2 linked regions of the Thiocapsa bogorovii genome follow. The protein of the gene in region 2 interacts with the protein of the main gene of each other region in a pairwise test. Links are inferred from orthologs where the notes say so. Each region holds a gene or a part of one and is shown on either strand. Other genes may lie near its edges. The genes, in order: uvrB and uvrA.

Evidence for each region.
Region 1: the proteins of uvrA (region 2) and uvrB interact in binary tests that used the Escherichia coli proteins (3 or more experiments, as listed by UniProt). The link is inferred for Thiocapsa bogorovii from one-to-one orthologs.

Annotation. Positions count from the first base shown.
Region 1 is NZ_CP089309.1:2,194,407-2,202,002, forward strand. What follows is about bases 3,232-6,137. They hold uvrB (excinuclease ABC subunit UvrB), read left to right. Parts: upstream 3,232-3,632; coding sequence 3,633-5,642; downstream 5,643-6,137. Other genes in these bases: LT988_RS09910 (pyridoxal phosphate-dependent aminotransferase), read right to left, coding at 3,232-3,524; LT988_RS09920 (hypothetical protein), read right to left, coding at 5,764-6,027. Also shown: LT988_RS09900 (type I restriction endonuclease subunit R), read left to right, coding at 1-1,370; more of LT988_RS09910, read right to left, coding at 2,340-3,231; LT988_RS09925 (biliverdin-producing heme oxygenase), read left to right, coding at 6,239-6,946; mtgA (monofunctional biosynthetic peptidoglycan transglycosylase), read left to right, coding at 6,946-7,596. UniProt on the Escherichia coli protein: The UvrABC repair system catalyzes the recognition and processing of DNA lesions. A damage recognition complex composed of 2 UvrA and 2 UvrB subunits scans DNA for abnormalities.
Region 2 is NZ_CP089309.1:2,095,056-2,103,072, forward strand. The notes cover bases 1-3,327. They hold uvrA (excinuclease ABC subunit UvrA), read left to right. Parts: upstream 1-301; coding sequence 302-3,127; downstream 3,128-3,327. Other genes in these bases: LT988_RS09515 (hypothetical protein), read left to right, coding at 1-97. In the rest of the region: LT988_RS09525 (cytochrome P460 family protein), read right to left, coding at 3,591-4,064; LT988_RS09530 (MarR family winged helix-turn-helix transcriptional regulator), read left to right, coding at 4,320-4,949; cynS (cyanase), read right to left, coding at 5,360-5,803; LT988_RS09540 (ABC transporter ATP-binding protein), read right to left, coding at 5,817-6,752; ntrB (nitrate ABC transporter permease), read right to left, coding at 6,758-7,600; LT988_RS09550 (CmpA/NrtA family ABC transporter substrate-binding protein), read right to left, coding at 7,604-8,017. UniProt on the Escherichia coli protein: The UvrABC repair system catalyzes the recognition and processing of DNA lesions. UvrA is an ATPase and a DNA-binding protein. A damage recognition complex composed of 2 UvrA and 2 UvrB subunits scans DNA for abnormalities.

The sequences.
Region 1 (7,596 bases), 100 kb from region 2 along the record:
TCACCGACTTCAAGAGGTGGGGCTTCGACATCATCCCGCATCGGGCACTGCTGAAGCAGGGATTCGAGACGACGGACGGCAAGCGGGTGGATGTGGAGACCGCTTTCAAGGACCCGGAGCATCCCTTCCGTGTCGCCATCGTCTGCGCAATGTGGCTGACCGGATTCGATGTGGAGAGCCTGTCCACGCTCTACATCGACAAGCCCATGAAGGCGCACACCCTGATGCAGGCCATTGCACGCGCCAACCGCTGCTATCCGGGCAAGGACTTCGGTCTGATCGTCGACTACAACGGCATGCTCAAGAGCCTGCGCGAGGCGCTCGCCCAGTATGCACTCGGTGATGACAGCGGAGGTGAAGAGGAGATCATCGCACCCATCGAGGAACGGGTGCAGGCGCTGCTCGAAGCCATCGAGGCGACCGAGGCCCATGTTCGTGCCCTGGGGGCGGAGATGACGGCCCTGCTCGGCACACACGGATTCGCTCGCATCAAGGGTATTGCGGATGCCGTGGACGCCGTCTACACGAGCGATGAATCCAAGCGGCGTTTCGAGATCCTGGCCCGTCAGGTCTTCGTCCGCTTCCGGGCACTTCTGATGGAGCCGATGGCCTTCACCTATGCCGAGCGACACGACAACATCGAAGCCATCTACAAGAAGCTCACCGAGCGGCGCGACACCGCGGACGTCACCGAGCTTCTGAAGGAGCTGCACCGCATTGTGAATCAGGCCATCCGCGCCGACGCACCGGGGGACGACCAAACCGTGGGGCTGACCTACGATCTCAGCCGGATCGACCTGGAGAAGCTCCGCGAAGAGTTCGCGAAGAAGGTCAACCATAAGGCGACGGCACTCCAGGACATCCGCGAAATCGTCGAGCAAAAGCTCGCCGAGATGCTTAGGCACAATCCGAAACGGATGGATTATTACAAGCGTTACCAGCAGATCATCGCCGACTACAACCGCGAAAAGGACCGGGTCACGATCGAGGACACCTTCACCGAGCTGACGGACCTGATTGAGGGTCTTGATGCCGAGCAGAGACGCGCTGCCGAGGAGGGTCTCAGCGAAGATGAGCTCGCGCTCTTCGACCTGCTGCAAAAGGAGACGCTCGGCAAGGCGGAACGCGAACAGGTCAAGCAGGCGAGTCAGTCCCTGTTGGCGTCACTGCGCGAGCTGCTGTCGCCCATGGAGCGATGGACAGAAAAGGAGCAGACCCAAGCCGAAGTCGAAATCTTCATCCTCGATCGGCTCTACACTGAGCTGCCGTCGCCACCCTTCACGGACGACGATAAGCAAGAAATGGCCGCGGTCGTCTATCGCCACGTCTGGCAGCAGTCGGTGAGCGGCGCACTCGGAATGGCGGCTTGACGCTCATGGAGCAGGCGAACGTCGTGTCGATCTGTTAAAGGCAGTGAGGTTGAAGCACGTCTTCGATTTCGAGGGAGCAGATCGCGCGAGCCAGCGCCCAATTCCCATCCGATTACGAAACTCCGCATGGCCCTCAACCAACATCAACTGAATAAATATCAGAGTTTTATGCAGAGATCGAGGCAATGACCGGGCAACGTCGAAAGCTGCGGCAGCGGGGTCCCCCAGGCAAAACGGAAGCGCCGAGGACGCGGGAGAGTCTAGGCAACAAGAGATGCAGCTCTAGATCAACTGAACCTGACCCTTTCTTCGAAAGATCCGCTACTTATAACGCCAGCAACACAAGCGGGAGTTCGACCCGGACGCCGTTCTGAATTGTTTCGGCCCAGGGAACCGCCAGCAATGTCGCAGATCGGCGGCGAAGGATTCCAGTAACTTACTGTTTTATAAGCATTCCGGCTTTAGGTTAGCGCCATTCGAGCCAGGCCCCTCTTATCGGTGCCTTGACCGCTTGCCGACACAGCTGTACATCGCAATACGACCGAGGACGAGGCCAGACGATAACCACTTCGAATCGAGATCGAACCTCGCGCGGCCGAAATGGATGGTCGGGTTCAATCTCGCCTTCACCATGGCGATCCATTGGAGCGTGCTTTCGTAAAGATCGGCCCGTCACGGTGACAGAAACACCCGCCGTTATGGCGGATTTTCTGTGCCGACGTGGATCGTTGCTGACGCCTTAATGAGGGCCAGACGGGGATTTCGTGGGGACAGTGAGCGCGAAAAGCAGAAGGGGTCGCAGGCGGAAACCTGTAACCCCTCGATTTATTGGCTCCCTGGGACGGGCTCGAACCGCCGACCTAGTGATTAACAGTCACCCGCTCTACCGACTGAGCTACCAGGGATCTATGGTAGCCCGCAATGTTAGCCGGGCACCCGGGTGGAGTCAAGATCGCGAAGATGCTGCATTTATGCGACCGCAGCGGCGATCCGCTCCAGCGCCTGCTCCAGATTCGCACGGCTGGTGGCGATCGAGATGCGCGCGTAGCCGTTGAGGCCGAAGGCGGAGCCGGGCACGAGGGCCACGCCGGCCTTCTCGATCAGGTATTCCGCGAAGTCCAGGTCGTTGGCGATTCCGGGGAGCTTGTCGATCGCGCCCTGCACCTTCGGGAAGACGTAGAAGGTGCCGTCGGTCGGCAGACATTCGATGCCGGGGATCTGGTTGAGGCGTTCGACCACGAAGTCGTGGCGCTCGTGGAACGCCTTGAGCATGACGCCGATGCACTCCTGCGGGCCTTCCAAGGCGGCTTGGGCGGCGACTTGGGAGATGGAGGTCGGGTTGGAGGTGCTCTGGCCCTGCACCTTCTTCATGGCCTTGATGATCTCGGCCGGGCCGCCAGCATAGCCGATGCGCCAGCCGGTCATGGAGTAGGCCTTGGAGACGCCGTTGAGGACCAGGCTCCGCGGGTAGAGCTCCGGGCAGGCGTTGACGATGTTGACGAAGGGCTCGGGGCTCCAGCGGATGTGCTCGTACATGTCGTCGGTGGCAACGAGGGTGCGCGGGAACTCGCGCAGCACCTCGCCGAGCGCTTCAAGCTCCTCGCGGCTGTAGGCCATGCCGGTGGGGTTCGACGGACTGTTGATGACGACCAAGCGGGTCTTGTCGGTGAGGGCGCCCTTGAGCTGTCCGGGGGTGATCTTGAAGCGCTGATCGGCCCCGGCATGCACAAGCCCGGGCGCGCCGCCGGCGAGCAGGACCATATCCGGATAGGAGACCCAGTAAGGCGCAGGGATAACGACCTCGTCGCCCGGATCCAGAAGCGCTTGGGCGAGGTTGAAAAAGCTCTGCTTGCCGCCGCAGGAGACCAGGATCTGGTCGTGGGCATAGTCCAGCCCGTTCTCGCGCTTGAACTTGTCGATGACGGCTTGCTTGAGCTCGGTGGTTCCGTCGACAGCGGTATATTTGGTGAAGCCGGCGCGGATCGCGGCGATCGCCGCTTCCTTGATGTGATCGGGCGTGTCGAAGTCAGGCTCACCGGCGCCAAGCCCGATGACGTCCTTGCCCGCGGCGCGCAGGGCCTTGGCGCGGGCCGTGATGGCCAGGGTGGCGGAGGGTTTGACAGCCTGAACGCGCGCGGCGAGCTTGATGGTCATCGGGTGTCTTCTCTGGGCTCTTGTGGTAGGGCGATGATAGTCGTGACTGGACATGCGGTGTCTCGCTCCCAATCATAACGAAACCGCAAACACCCGGCACGTACTCCGATGTCCGAACGCCCTTTTCAACTGGTCTCGCCGTTTGCCCCCGCGGGCGATCAGCCCGAGGCGATCCGCCGCCTGGTGGAGGGCCTAAGTGACGGGGAGTCTGCGATGACCCTACTCGGCGTGACCGGCTCGGGCAAGACCTTCACGATCGCCAACGTGATAGACCGGGTGCAGCGCCCGGCCTTGGTCCTGGCGCCGAACAAGACCCTCGCGGCCCAGCTCTACGGCGAGATGAAGGAGTTCTTCCCGCACAACGCCGTGGAGTATTTCGTCTCCTATTACGACTACTACCAGCCCGAGGCCTACGTCCCTTCGACAGACACCTATATCGAGAAGGACTCCTCGATCAACGAGCACATCGAGCAGATGCGTCTCTCGGCGACCAAGGCGCTGCTGGAGCGTCCCGATGTCATCATCGTGGCGAGCGTCTCCTCCATCTACGGCTTGGGCGACCCGGACGCCTATCTTAAGATGGTGCTGCATCTGAACCGCGGCGATCTGATCGATCAACGCGCCCTGCTGCGCCGGCTCGCCGATCTGCAATACCGGCGCAACGAGATCGAGCTCTCGCGCGGCACCTACCGGGTGCGCGGCGACGTGATCGACATCTACCCGGCCGAGTCGGACGACGAGGCGCTGCGGGTCGAGCTGTTCGACGAGGAGATCGAGAACCTATCGCTCTTCGACCCGCTCACCGGCGAGCAGCTGCGCAAGGTCCCGCGCTATACGGTCTTCCCGAAGACGCACTACGCCACGCCGCGCGAGACCATCCTGAACGCGGTCGAGCAGATCAAGGTCGAGCTGAAGGACCGGCTGACCTGGCTGCGGGACAACGACAAGCTGGTCGAGGCCCAGCGCCTGGAGCAGCGCACCCTGTTCGATCTGGAGATGATGCTCGAGGTCGGCTACTGCTCCGGGGTCGAGAACTACAGCCGCTATCTCTCCGGACGCGGACCCGGCGAGCCGCCGCCGACGCTGTACGACTATCTGCCGGCGGATGCCATCGTCGTTATCGACGAGAGTCATGTCACCGTTCCCCAGCTCGGCGGCATGTACAAGGGCGACCGCTCGCGCAAGGAGAACCTGGTCGACTACGGCTTCCGGCTGCCCTCCGCGCTCGACAATCGCCCGCTGCGATTCGAGGAGTTCCAGGCCCGCCAACCCCAGACCATCTATGTTTCGGCCACCCCGCGCGACTATGAGATCCAGCACTCGGGCGCCGTCGTCGAGCAGGTGGTCCGACCGACCGGCCTAGTGGACCCGGAGGTCGAGGTCCGTCCCGCGCTGACCCAGGTCGACGATCTGCTCTCCGAGATCGGACTGCGGGTCGCCGCCGGCGAGCGGGTTCTGGTCACGACGCTCACCAAGCGCATGGCCGAGGATCTGACGGAGTATCTCAACGAGCACGGGGTGAAGGTCCGCTATCTGCACTCGGACATCGACACGGTCGAGCGCGTCGAGATCATCCGCGACCTGCGCCTGGGCGAGTTCGACGTCTTGGTCGGGATCAATCTGCTGCGCGAGGGGCTCGACATGCCGGAGGTCTCGCTGGTGGCCATCCTGGACGCGGACAAGGAGGGCTTCCTGCGCTCGGAGGGCTCCTTGATCCAGACCATCGGGCGCGCCGCGCGCAACGCCAACGGCAAGGCGATCCTCTATGCCGATCGCGTCACCGGCTCCATGCGCCGTGCCATCGACGAGACCGAGCGGCGCCGCTCCAAGCAGATCCTTCACAACACCGCCGAGGGCATCACGCCTCAGACCATCCGCAAGGCGGTCGCCGACATCATGGAGGGCGCCATCCCGGGCGCGCCCATGAAGGCACGCAACTATGCCAAGGTTGCCGAGGAGATCATCGAATACGCCACCCTGACGCCGCAGCAGATGTCCAAGAAGCTCAAAGCGCTGGAAAAGACCATGTACCAGCACGCGAAGAACCTCGAGTTCGAGCAGGCCGCCGCCGTCCGGGATAAGATCAAAGAGTTGCAGGGACGCGGGCTTGCGGCCTGAGGTTTTTCGGCTCGAGTCCGAGCGCGGTAGCTCGATCCGGCGACGCACTTCATGTTGAGAGACACCTACGCCGAAAACCGATCGATACGCTGCCGACATCGTCGCTTGGTCCGATCAGGCATCAACCGCCACGCCCCGGCAGAACAATCGGTCCCGGTACCGAGACCGCGGGGCTCGGCGAATCGGTGACCGGATCCACCGGCTTGCGCCGAGGACGGACCACGCGAGAGCGACGCCGCGGACGTTGTGGCCGCACGCGCGTGCGCCGCAGCCGTGCATCCGCCTCGTCGGGAGCATGCTCGAAGACGGCGCACACAAGGCTCAGGATCACGAAGATCCCGGAAAGGCACAGCAGGATGACGAAGAGGTCAGTAAGGGTGTTCATCGTCGGCTCCGCAGGGTTTGCACTGGACGGAACCACAGCATGCCGCGGTGGGTGGCTCAAAACGTGAGCCCGCGACCCCGGATACTCGACCGTTCGTCGGTCGAGCACCGTCGGTCTATCGTGCCGCACGACGGACCGGTCTTTTTCAGGGATGACGAGGACGGGTGTTAGACTTGCCGCGAGCGCAGAGCGCAGCGAGCCCGAAGACCCCATGCAAGACATTCAAGACACGTCCCGACCGGCGACCTCCGAGCGACTGGCGGTTGTCCTGCGCCGCGCGACGGCCGAGACACATGAGGCGGTCGAACGCTTGCCCCTGATGACCCGACTCACGTCGCCGACGGTCACCCGCGAAGACTATCTCAAGTATCTGCATGCCTTGGCCGATGTCTACGCGGCCCTGGAGGACGGCCTGCTCGACGCGCTGGACGAGGAAATCCGCAACGATCTGGGGGTTCGACGCAAGTTGCCGGCGATCCTCAAGGATCTTGCTGAGCAGGGCCAGCCGCACGTGCTGCGCACCTCGGCCCAGCTCGCCCCGAGCGGGGCAGCTGCCGCGCTGGGCGGCCTCTATGTGCTGGAGGGTGCAACGCTCGGCGGTCGGGTGATCGCGAAACACCTGCGCCGCTGTCTTGGCCCGGTGCTGGGCTCCGCCGGTTTCCTAGACTTTCACGGCAAGCAGTCCGCGGCGGCCTGGAAACGCTTTGCGAACATCCTCGACAGCCTTCCCGTCCACGGTCGCATGGATCCGTCCGAGGTGATCGCAGGCGCACTTGCGACCTTTACGGCGATTCATCGGATGCTCGAAAGCCCAGGCGCATGGAGCGCACCCGCACGGGCAGATCCGTCTCCCGTCGGATTGCCGTGCCGGAGGCGGAGACACCTGAGGGACTCGGTTCCACCCACCAACGAGGATTGATGAAGGACGACAAGCAAGGGTCGGAAACGCTCGGAGTGGATCGCGGGATCGAGGCTGGACACTATGCGGCGCCGGGCGAGCCGTTGTCGCAAACCCGCGTCTTTCACATCCGATCCATCGGCCATGACCGACATCCGCTGACCCGCGTCGGTCGCTTTCTGCTCAGAGCGTTGGGCAATCTGGCGCTGCTCTCGATCGCGCTGGTCTTGACGCTACGCTGGGTCGACCCGCCCGCATCCGCCTTCATGCTGCGGCACGCCTTTAACCTCTGGCGACTCGACCAATCGCCGCCCTACTATCATCAGACCTGGGTACCCTGGGATCGGATCTCGCTGCCGACTCGCCTGGCGGCCATCGCCGGCGAAGACCAGCGTTTTCCGAGCCATCGGGGTTTCGACCTGATCGAGATTCGCCTGGCTTGGGCCGACTATAAAAACGGCGGACGCCTGCGCGGAGCCAGCACCATTACGCAACAGGCGGCCAAGAACCTCTTCCTCTGGCCGCGTTCGGATCTGCCGCGCAAGCTGCTCGAGGCCTGGTTCACGCTGCTGATGGAGCTCCTGTGGCCGAAGGAGCGCATCCTCGAGGTCTATCTGAACATCGTGCAGTTCAGCCCCAACACCTACGGTATCGGCGCGGCCAGCCTGCGC
Region 2 (8,017 bases):
GACTGCCGCAGTCTACGGCAGCAAATCGGATGTCGACGACATCAAACGCCGCTTGGAACGTTTGGAGCGGCGATTGGAGCTTCATGACGAACATTGAGTGCCGCCTGTAGTACCCGCCGATCGGTGACGCGGCGGCCACACCTGCCTTTGCATCTTCTCCGACACGGGGGCCAGCCTTATTCGTCGGCCCGTAGCCATCCGCTGCAGACCGCGCGATCCTCTGCGACGGGTGGAGGCGTTCGAGCGGCCTTTGCGGAATAATCGCGGATTGGCCGCCCACCGCCGCAGGTCTCCCAGCCCTATGGACACAATCCGCATTCGCGGCGCACGCACCCACAATCTGAAAAGCATCGATCTGGATCTCCCGCGCGAGCGGCTGATCGTCTTCACCGGCCTGTCGGGATCCGGCAAATCCTCCCTCGCCTTCGACACCATTTATGCCGAGGGGCAGCGCCGCTACGTCGAGTCGCTATCCGCCTACGCCCGGCAGTTCCTCTCGATCATGGACAAGCCGGACCTGGATCATATCGAGGGCCTCTCACCGGCCATCTCGATCGAGCAGAAGACGACCTCGCACAATCCGCGCTCGACCGTCGGCACCATCACCGAGATCTACGACTATCTGCGCCTGCTCTTCGCGCGGGTCGGCCAGCCGCGCTGTCCAGCGCATGACGAGGCGCTGGAGGCCCAGACCATCAGCCAGATGGTCGACCAGGTGATGGCGCTGCCGGAGGGCGATCGGCTCATGCTGCTCGCACCCGTCGTCTCGGCGCGCAAGGGCGAGTACCAGCGGCTAATCGGCGAGCTGCATGCACAAGGCTTCGTGCGCGCACGCATCGACGGCGATCTCTGCGAGCTCGACGACCCGCCCGAGCTGGACATCAAGAAGAAGCACGACATCGAGGTGGTGGTGGACCGCTTCCGCGTGCGGCCGGATCTCGCCCTACGTCTGGCCGAATCCTTCGAGACCGCGCTCAAGCTCTCCGGAGGCATCGCCCGCATCGCCGCGATCGACGAACCCGAGCGGCCGATGATCACCTTCTCGGCGTCCTTCGCCTGCCCGGTCTGCGGCTACAGCATCCCGGAGCTCGAGCCGCGGATCTTCTCCTTCAACAACCCGGGCGGCGCCTGCCCCACCTGCGACGGGCTCGGCATGGAGCAGTTCTTCGACCCCGCCAAGGTGGTTCTCCATCCGGAGCTGAGCCTAGCCGGCGGCGCGGTGCGCGGATGGGATCGGCGCAATGCCTTCTATTTTCAGGTGATCCGTACGCTGGGCGAGCACTATGGCTTCGACGTCGAGGCCCCTTGGAACGAGCTGAACGCCGGGGATCAGCAGCTGATCCTCTTCGGCACCGGCAAGGAGAAGATCAAGCTCAAGCTGCCACACGAGCGGGGTGCCGCCAAGGTGCGCCCCTTCGAGGGCATCATCCGCAACATGGAGCGGCGCTACAAAGAGACCGACTCCAGTGCGGTCCGCGAGGAGTTGGCACGTTATCTCTCCCACCAGCCCTGCCCGACCTGCGGCGGCTCACGTCTGAACGAAGCGGCCCGCCATGTCTTTTTGGAGGACCACAACCTGCCCGCGGTCGCCGCAATGCCCGTGGGTGACTCGCTGCGCTTCTTCGAGAAGCTGGAGCTGCCCGGCAAGCGCGGCGAGATCGGAGCGCGGGTGATCAAGGAGATCGCCACCCGGCTGCGCTTCCTGGTCGACGTTGGGCTCGACTATCTGACCCTCGACCGCAGCGCCGAGACGCTCTCCGGCGGTGAAGCGCAACGCATCCGTCTCGCCAGCCAGATCGGTGCCGGGCTTGTCGGTGTCATGTACATCCTGGACGAGCCATCGATTGGCCTGCATCAGCGCGACAATGCCCGTCTGCTCAAGACCCTGACCCACCTGCGCGACATCGGCAACACGGTCATCGTGGTCGAGCACGACGAGGAGGCGATCCGCTCGGCCGATCTGGTCGTCGATCTGGGGCCGGGCGCCGGCGTACACGGCGGCGAGATCGTCGCCCAAGGGACCGCCGAGGCGATCGCCGCCGCGCCTGCGTCCTTGACCGGACGCTATCTGTCCGGTGATCTGCGAATCGACATCCCGAGCCAGCGCAAGCCCAACGACCGGGATCGGCAGTTGCGCATCCTGGGTGCTCGGGGCAACAACCTGCGCACCGTCGATGCCGAGATCCCGGTCGGCTGCTTCGTCTGCATCACCGGGGTCTCGGGCTCTGGCAAGTCCACCCTGATCAACGACACGCTCTTCCCGGTCGCCGCGCGTCATCTCAACGGCGCCAGCCTGCAACCGGCACCCCATAGCGCCATCGAAGGGCTCGACTTCTTCGACAAGGTCGTCGATATCGATCAGAGCCCCATCGGTCGGACCCCGCGCTCCAACCCCGCCACCTACACCGGACTCTTCAACCTGGTGCGCGACCTCTTCGCCGCCGTGCCCGAGGCGCGCTCGCGCGGCTACGGTCCCGGCCGCTTCAGCTTCAACGTCAAGGGCGGGCGTTGCGAGGCCTGCAAAGGGGACGGACTCATTCGGGTCGAGATGCACTTCCTGCCCGATATCTATGTCCAGTGCGACACCTGCAAGGGCCGACGCTACAACCGCGAGACGCTCGAGATCCGCTACAAGGGCAAGACCATCGACGAGGTCCTGAACCTCACCATCGAAGACGCGCTCGAGTTCTTCTCGCCCGTGCAGCTCATCAAGCGCAAGCTCCAGACCCTCATGGACGTCGGCCTAGCCTATGTCCGGCTCGGCCAGAGCGCCACCACGCTCTCCGGAGGCGAGGCCCAGCGTGTCAAACTCAGCCGCGAGCTCAGCAAGCGGGATACCGGCCGGACACTCTATATCCTGGACGAGCCCACCACCGGCCTGCACTTCCACGACGTCAAGCATCTGCTCGACGTCCTGCACCGCTTCCGCGACCAGGGCAACACCGTGGTCGTCATCGAGCACAACCTGGATGTGATCAAGACCGCGGATTGGATCATCGACCTGGGGCCCGAGGGCGGGCACCGGGGCGGCGAGATCATCGCCGTCGGCACGCCCGAAGAGATTGCCGCGAACGACCGGTCGCATACCGGGCGATTTTTGAGGCCGTTGTTGGAGAGGGGGTGGTGAGGGGACCAATCATCGTCTCGGCCATTCGGCATCCCGCCGGATCCACGCCGCGCGGGTCGCTCCCGTCGCGCCCTGCGGACCGTTCCGAGCGGAGGCCGCAAATCGTTGCGTTGGGCCGTGTCAACCGATGGGCTCGGGCCTAAAGGGATCGAATCGAAGCTATCGAGTGACCACATCGACGGCTCGCGCCGATCCATGTTTCCCGGCCATCGCCAGCAGGTGAATTGAACCTGAACCTGCACCCTTAAACCCCGAGCTTCAGGCGGCGCAGGCCCAGGTCAAAGGCCAGCTGAGCGCACGGGAAGCCGACTACCCCGGTCTTCTTGCGGCCTGGGGCAACCTGAAGCAGAGCCCGGCAGCCGAAACCAAGACCAATCGTGCGTTGGAGGCGCGGGTCGCCGGGATCGACAGCAGCGTCCAGGCACGCAAGGGCGCCGATTCGAGTCGCTCGATCGAGGCGACCTCAGTCCCTCCACTCACTGAAGACGAAGTCCTGCTCGGCGCGTTGGGTATGGCAGGCGAAACAGGCCGCGCCACCGTCCGTGACCAGTCGCTGGTCGCGGCTGTCATCGGCCCAGCCCTCGAAGCCCCAACCGCCAGTGCCGGCGAAGCGCGCCGAATCCTTAACCATGACGCCGAGCAGTACACGGTTGCCTTCGGTGGACGCCTGGTCTTGTGTTAGGTATTCGAGCTGGTCGAACACCAGCACGGATCCGTCTGCGAAGGTGCCGGCTTGTAGTCCGGCGAGCGCCGGTTCGTTGGCATAGATGTGATGGATGCCCAGAAACGGGTCCTCGAGTGGATGGCCGGGATGGATGGTCATGGATTTGACGTGCGTCCAGCCACGGTAGGCATCTGGGTAGTCGATGAGGTCCGAGGCGACGGCCGATGTGCTCATGCCTGCGAACAGCGTCACTGAAATCAGGGTCTTGTTCATCGTGAGCTCTCCTCGTGGGTGGAATGAATCAGGCATCGAGACGAGTGTGCCGGGATCCGTCTCGGCTTTGGACCGGCTTTTAGCGGCTCTGCACACGTGTTGCAGGTTGATGCGCATCGGTCCGTCAGGACACTGGTATCGACTCGATACTGACTAAAGAAAAGCACGGCATCGAGGTTCTGTCAAGAAAGTATCGACGCGATACTATTTCCCGGCTAAGCTCGAGACATGACTTCGCTGGAGGGCTGAGCAAAGATGTCGGAGACCGCGATCAGGGAGCTTCACGACCACCTCGAGCGCCTCTGCAATCTGCTGCGGGCCCAAGCGCGTGCGGCGGGCACGGGTCTGGGCCTCCAGCCTGTGCAGTTGGATGCGCTCCACTACCTTGCGCTTTGCAACCGCTATTCCGACACCCCGCAGGCCGTGACCGAATACCTTGGGTTGACCAAGGGGACGGTCTCGCAGACCATCAAGGTTTTGCAGGCAAGGGCGCTGGTCGATAAGATGCCCGACCCCAATGACAGACGAGTGATTCACCTGCGTGTGACGGCCGCGGGCAAGGTGCTACTCGCTCAGGTCGCGCCAGCGCCCCTGCTGCGTCGGACGATGGTCGAGATGCCTGACCCCGAGGTGGACGGGTTGGTCGAGGGATTGAGGAGGTTGCTGCGAGCCGTCCAACACGCCAACGGCCTCAAGACCTTCGGCGTCTGCGCCACCTGCCGATTCAACCAGGAGACCATCACCGCACAGGGACAGGACGCAGGTCACGGATGTGGACTGACGGGCGAGACCCTCACCGACTCGGACCTCACGCGGATCTGCCGGGAACACGAGTATCCAGGCGCTGACGCAGGGCTTCTGCCACGAACGGAAGCGGTGGCCTGATGCATCGGCTGCATCGGCGCGCGATCGGCCATCCATGGAGGTGGTGGCGCGGCCTGCCGCGAGTGCGGACTCTGCGACTTGGCGAGGGAGCGGATCGCCGAGCATCTCGAAGCCCCGGCCGAGTGCCTTTTCAAGGCGCCTTATGCGCCGCGAGCGATCAGACTGCGCGCGTCCCACACACCGAGGATCGTCGGGTGATCGCGTGGGCTGCGATCCCGGTCAGGCCGCCAACAACCTTGGCGACATCGGCGCCAACTGCAACGACGTCGGTATCGATCTCCGCCTGCCCGCCCCCGCCGATTGCCCTTTTGAATGAACGACCCGGGTGCCGGCGGGGGTTGGGGAGGATCCGATTAGAATCGGTGCTCGGACCCTTTGCTCGGATCGCGCGTTTGCCGGGCAGAAAAGCGTCAGTAGGTCTTGTAAGGCAGAAATTTCCCGCTCATTCGGATCTGAACGCGGTCGCCCTTCGGGTCGGGCTCGCGTTGGATATCCATGCTGAAGTCGATGGCACTCATGATGCCGTCGCCGAACTCTTCGTGGATCAATGCCTTGATCGATGTGCCGTAGACATTGATCAGCTCGTAGAAGCGGTAGATGAGCGGATCGGTCGGCACGGCGGTAGGTAAGGACCCTTTGTAGGGGACAATCTGGAGCTGGGTGATCGCCTCATCGGGCAACCCGAGCGCGGCACCGACAGCCTTGGCCTGGGTCTCGGTGAGGGTCATCTGGCCCAGGAGGGCGGCGGTCGACCATTCTTTACTGTGGCCGATGATCTCGGCGAGCTGGGACCAGCTCAGTCCTTTCTCGAGCTTGGCGGACAGGATGAGAGCAGTGACGTCGTCGCGTGTCATGGCGTGGTCTCCATCAGTTGGATGCGTTGCGAAATGCGATGCCGGGGCTGGGCTGTTCCGTGGGGCTTGGTGTTTTGGGAAGCGGGACGACACGGGCGCCGCCGTCGAGTCCGGGACGGACGAGCGGCGGGTGCACCGGGTCGTCGACTTGCTCGCCCGCATAGGTCTTGGAGCGATTCACCAGGAAGTCGACCAAGTGATTGCGAATCCGGTAGTACTGAGGATCGTGATGAACGGTCGCGCGGGTGCGGTCACGCGGCATGGTGATCTCGACGATCTCGGCGATCTTCGCGTAGGGACCGTTGCTCATGAGCAGCACCTTGTCGGCGAGCAGGATGGCCTCGTCGACGTCGTGCGTGATCATGAAGACGGTCTGGTGCGTGGCCTGGACGATCGAGAGGAGCTCGTCCTGGATGGTGCCGCGCGTGAGCGCGTCGAGCGCCCCGAAAGGCTCGTCGAGCAGGAGCATCTTCGGCTCGATCGCAAAAGCGCGCGCGATGCCCACACGCTGTTTCATGCCGCCGGAGAGTTCGGCCGGCTTCTTATGAAGAGCCGCGCCCAGGCCGACCATCTCCAGGTAGCGGATGCTGTGGGCCTCGATCTCTTTGGCCGACCAGCGGGGCCAGCGTGAGCGCACGCCGAAGGCGACGTTGCCCAGGGCGGTTAGCCAAGGTAGCAGGGCGTGACTCTGGAAGACTACGCCGCGTTCGAGCGAGGGACCCGCGATCTCGCGACCGCCCATGACCACGCCGCCCTCGGTCGCCTCGTCCAGTCCGGCCAGGACGTTGAGGATGGTGGTCTTGCCGCATCCGGAGTGGCCGATGATGCAAGCGAACTCGCCCTTCTCGATCCCGAAAAAGATGTTTTCGAAGACGGTGAAGTCGGACGCTCCGCCTGTGCCCGGAAAACGTTTGGTCAATCCCTCGATCTTCAGAAAGGGCTGCGACATGCTGCTCACTCCTTGTAAGTGACCGCGCGTGCCAACTGCGCGAGCATGGTGTCCAGCATCATTCCGACCAGACCGATCAAGAGAATGGCGCTGATGATGTTGGTGATGGAGAGGTTGTTCCACTCGTTCCACACGAAGTAGCCGATCCCGGTGCCGCCGACCAACATCTCGGCCGCCACGATGACCAGCCAGGCGATGCCGACCGAGATCCGCATCCCGGTCATGATGGTCGGCGCGGCGGCGGGAAGGATGACCTGGAAGGCCGTGCGCAGTGGCGAGACCTCAAGCGTTCGGGCGACATTGAGCCAGTCCTTCCGCACCGAGGCGACACCGAAGGCGGTGTTGACCAACATCGGCCAGAGCGAGCAGATGAAGATCACGAACACGGCCGAGATGTCGGAGTCCTTGATGGTGTAGAGCGCTAGCGGCATCCAAGCGAGCGGCGAGATCGGTTTCAGGACCTGGATGAAGGGATCGAGCGCCTTATAGATCAAGGGAGACATCCCGATCACGAAGCCCAAGGGGATGGCAACCAGCGCCGCGAGCGCGAACCCGATCAGGACGCGCCCGATCGAGTAGATCAGCTGGGTGCCGATCCCCTTGTCGTTGGTCCCCCGATCATAGAAGGGGTCCCGGATGTGCTCCCACAGCTTCGCGCCGACATCCAGCGGCCCGGGCATCGCCGACTGCCCGCCCGTGGCCGCCTGTGCGCCGATCAGGGCCGCGTATTCGGGATCCACCGTCACCTCGCCGAGGGTCTGCTGCGTCGAGAAGTGCCAGACACCGACGAAGACCCCGAAGAAGAGTACCGATAGGATCGGTGCTGCCCAGAAGCTGGTTGGCTTCATCCGTCAGGTCCTCCGGATCGGGAAGCTCTCGATATAGGCCTCCGGCTTCGACGGATCGAACGGCTTGCCCATGACCGAGAAGGCCATCACCGGATCGGTCGGTGCCTCCATGCCGACCTCTGTCATGAGACGAGCCGCATCGGTCGCCAGGAAGACCTCGCGTGCCACGTTCGCATAGTCGACATCGCCATCGATCTGCCCCCAACGCTTCATCTGAGTCAGGATCCAGATGGCGAAGGATTCGTAGGGGAAGGGGTCGAAGTCGATCCGATCGGGATCCCGGACGATATTGCCCAAACCGTCGGCGAAGGTCCCGGTGAGAACCTGTTCAACCACCGTGACCGGCTGATTGAGGTAGTTGGCCGGGGCGATCGCTGCGGCGATCTCCTTGCGGTTTTCGGGTTTGCGGGCATAGGC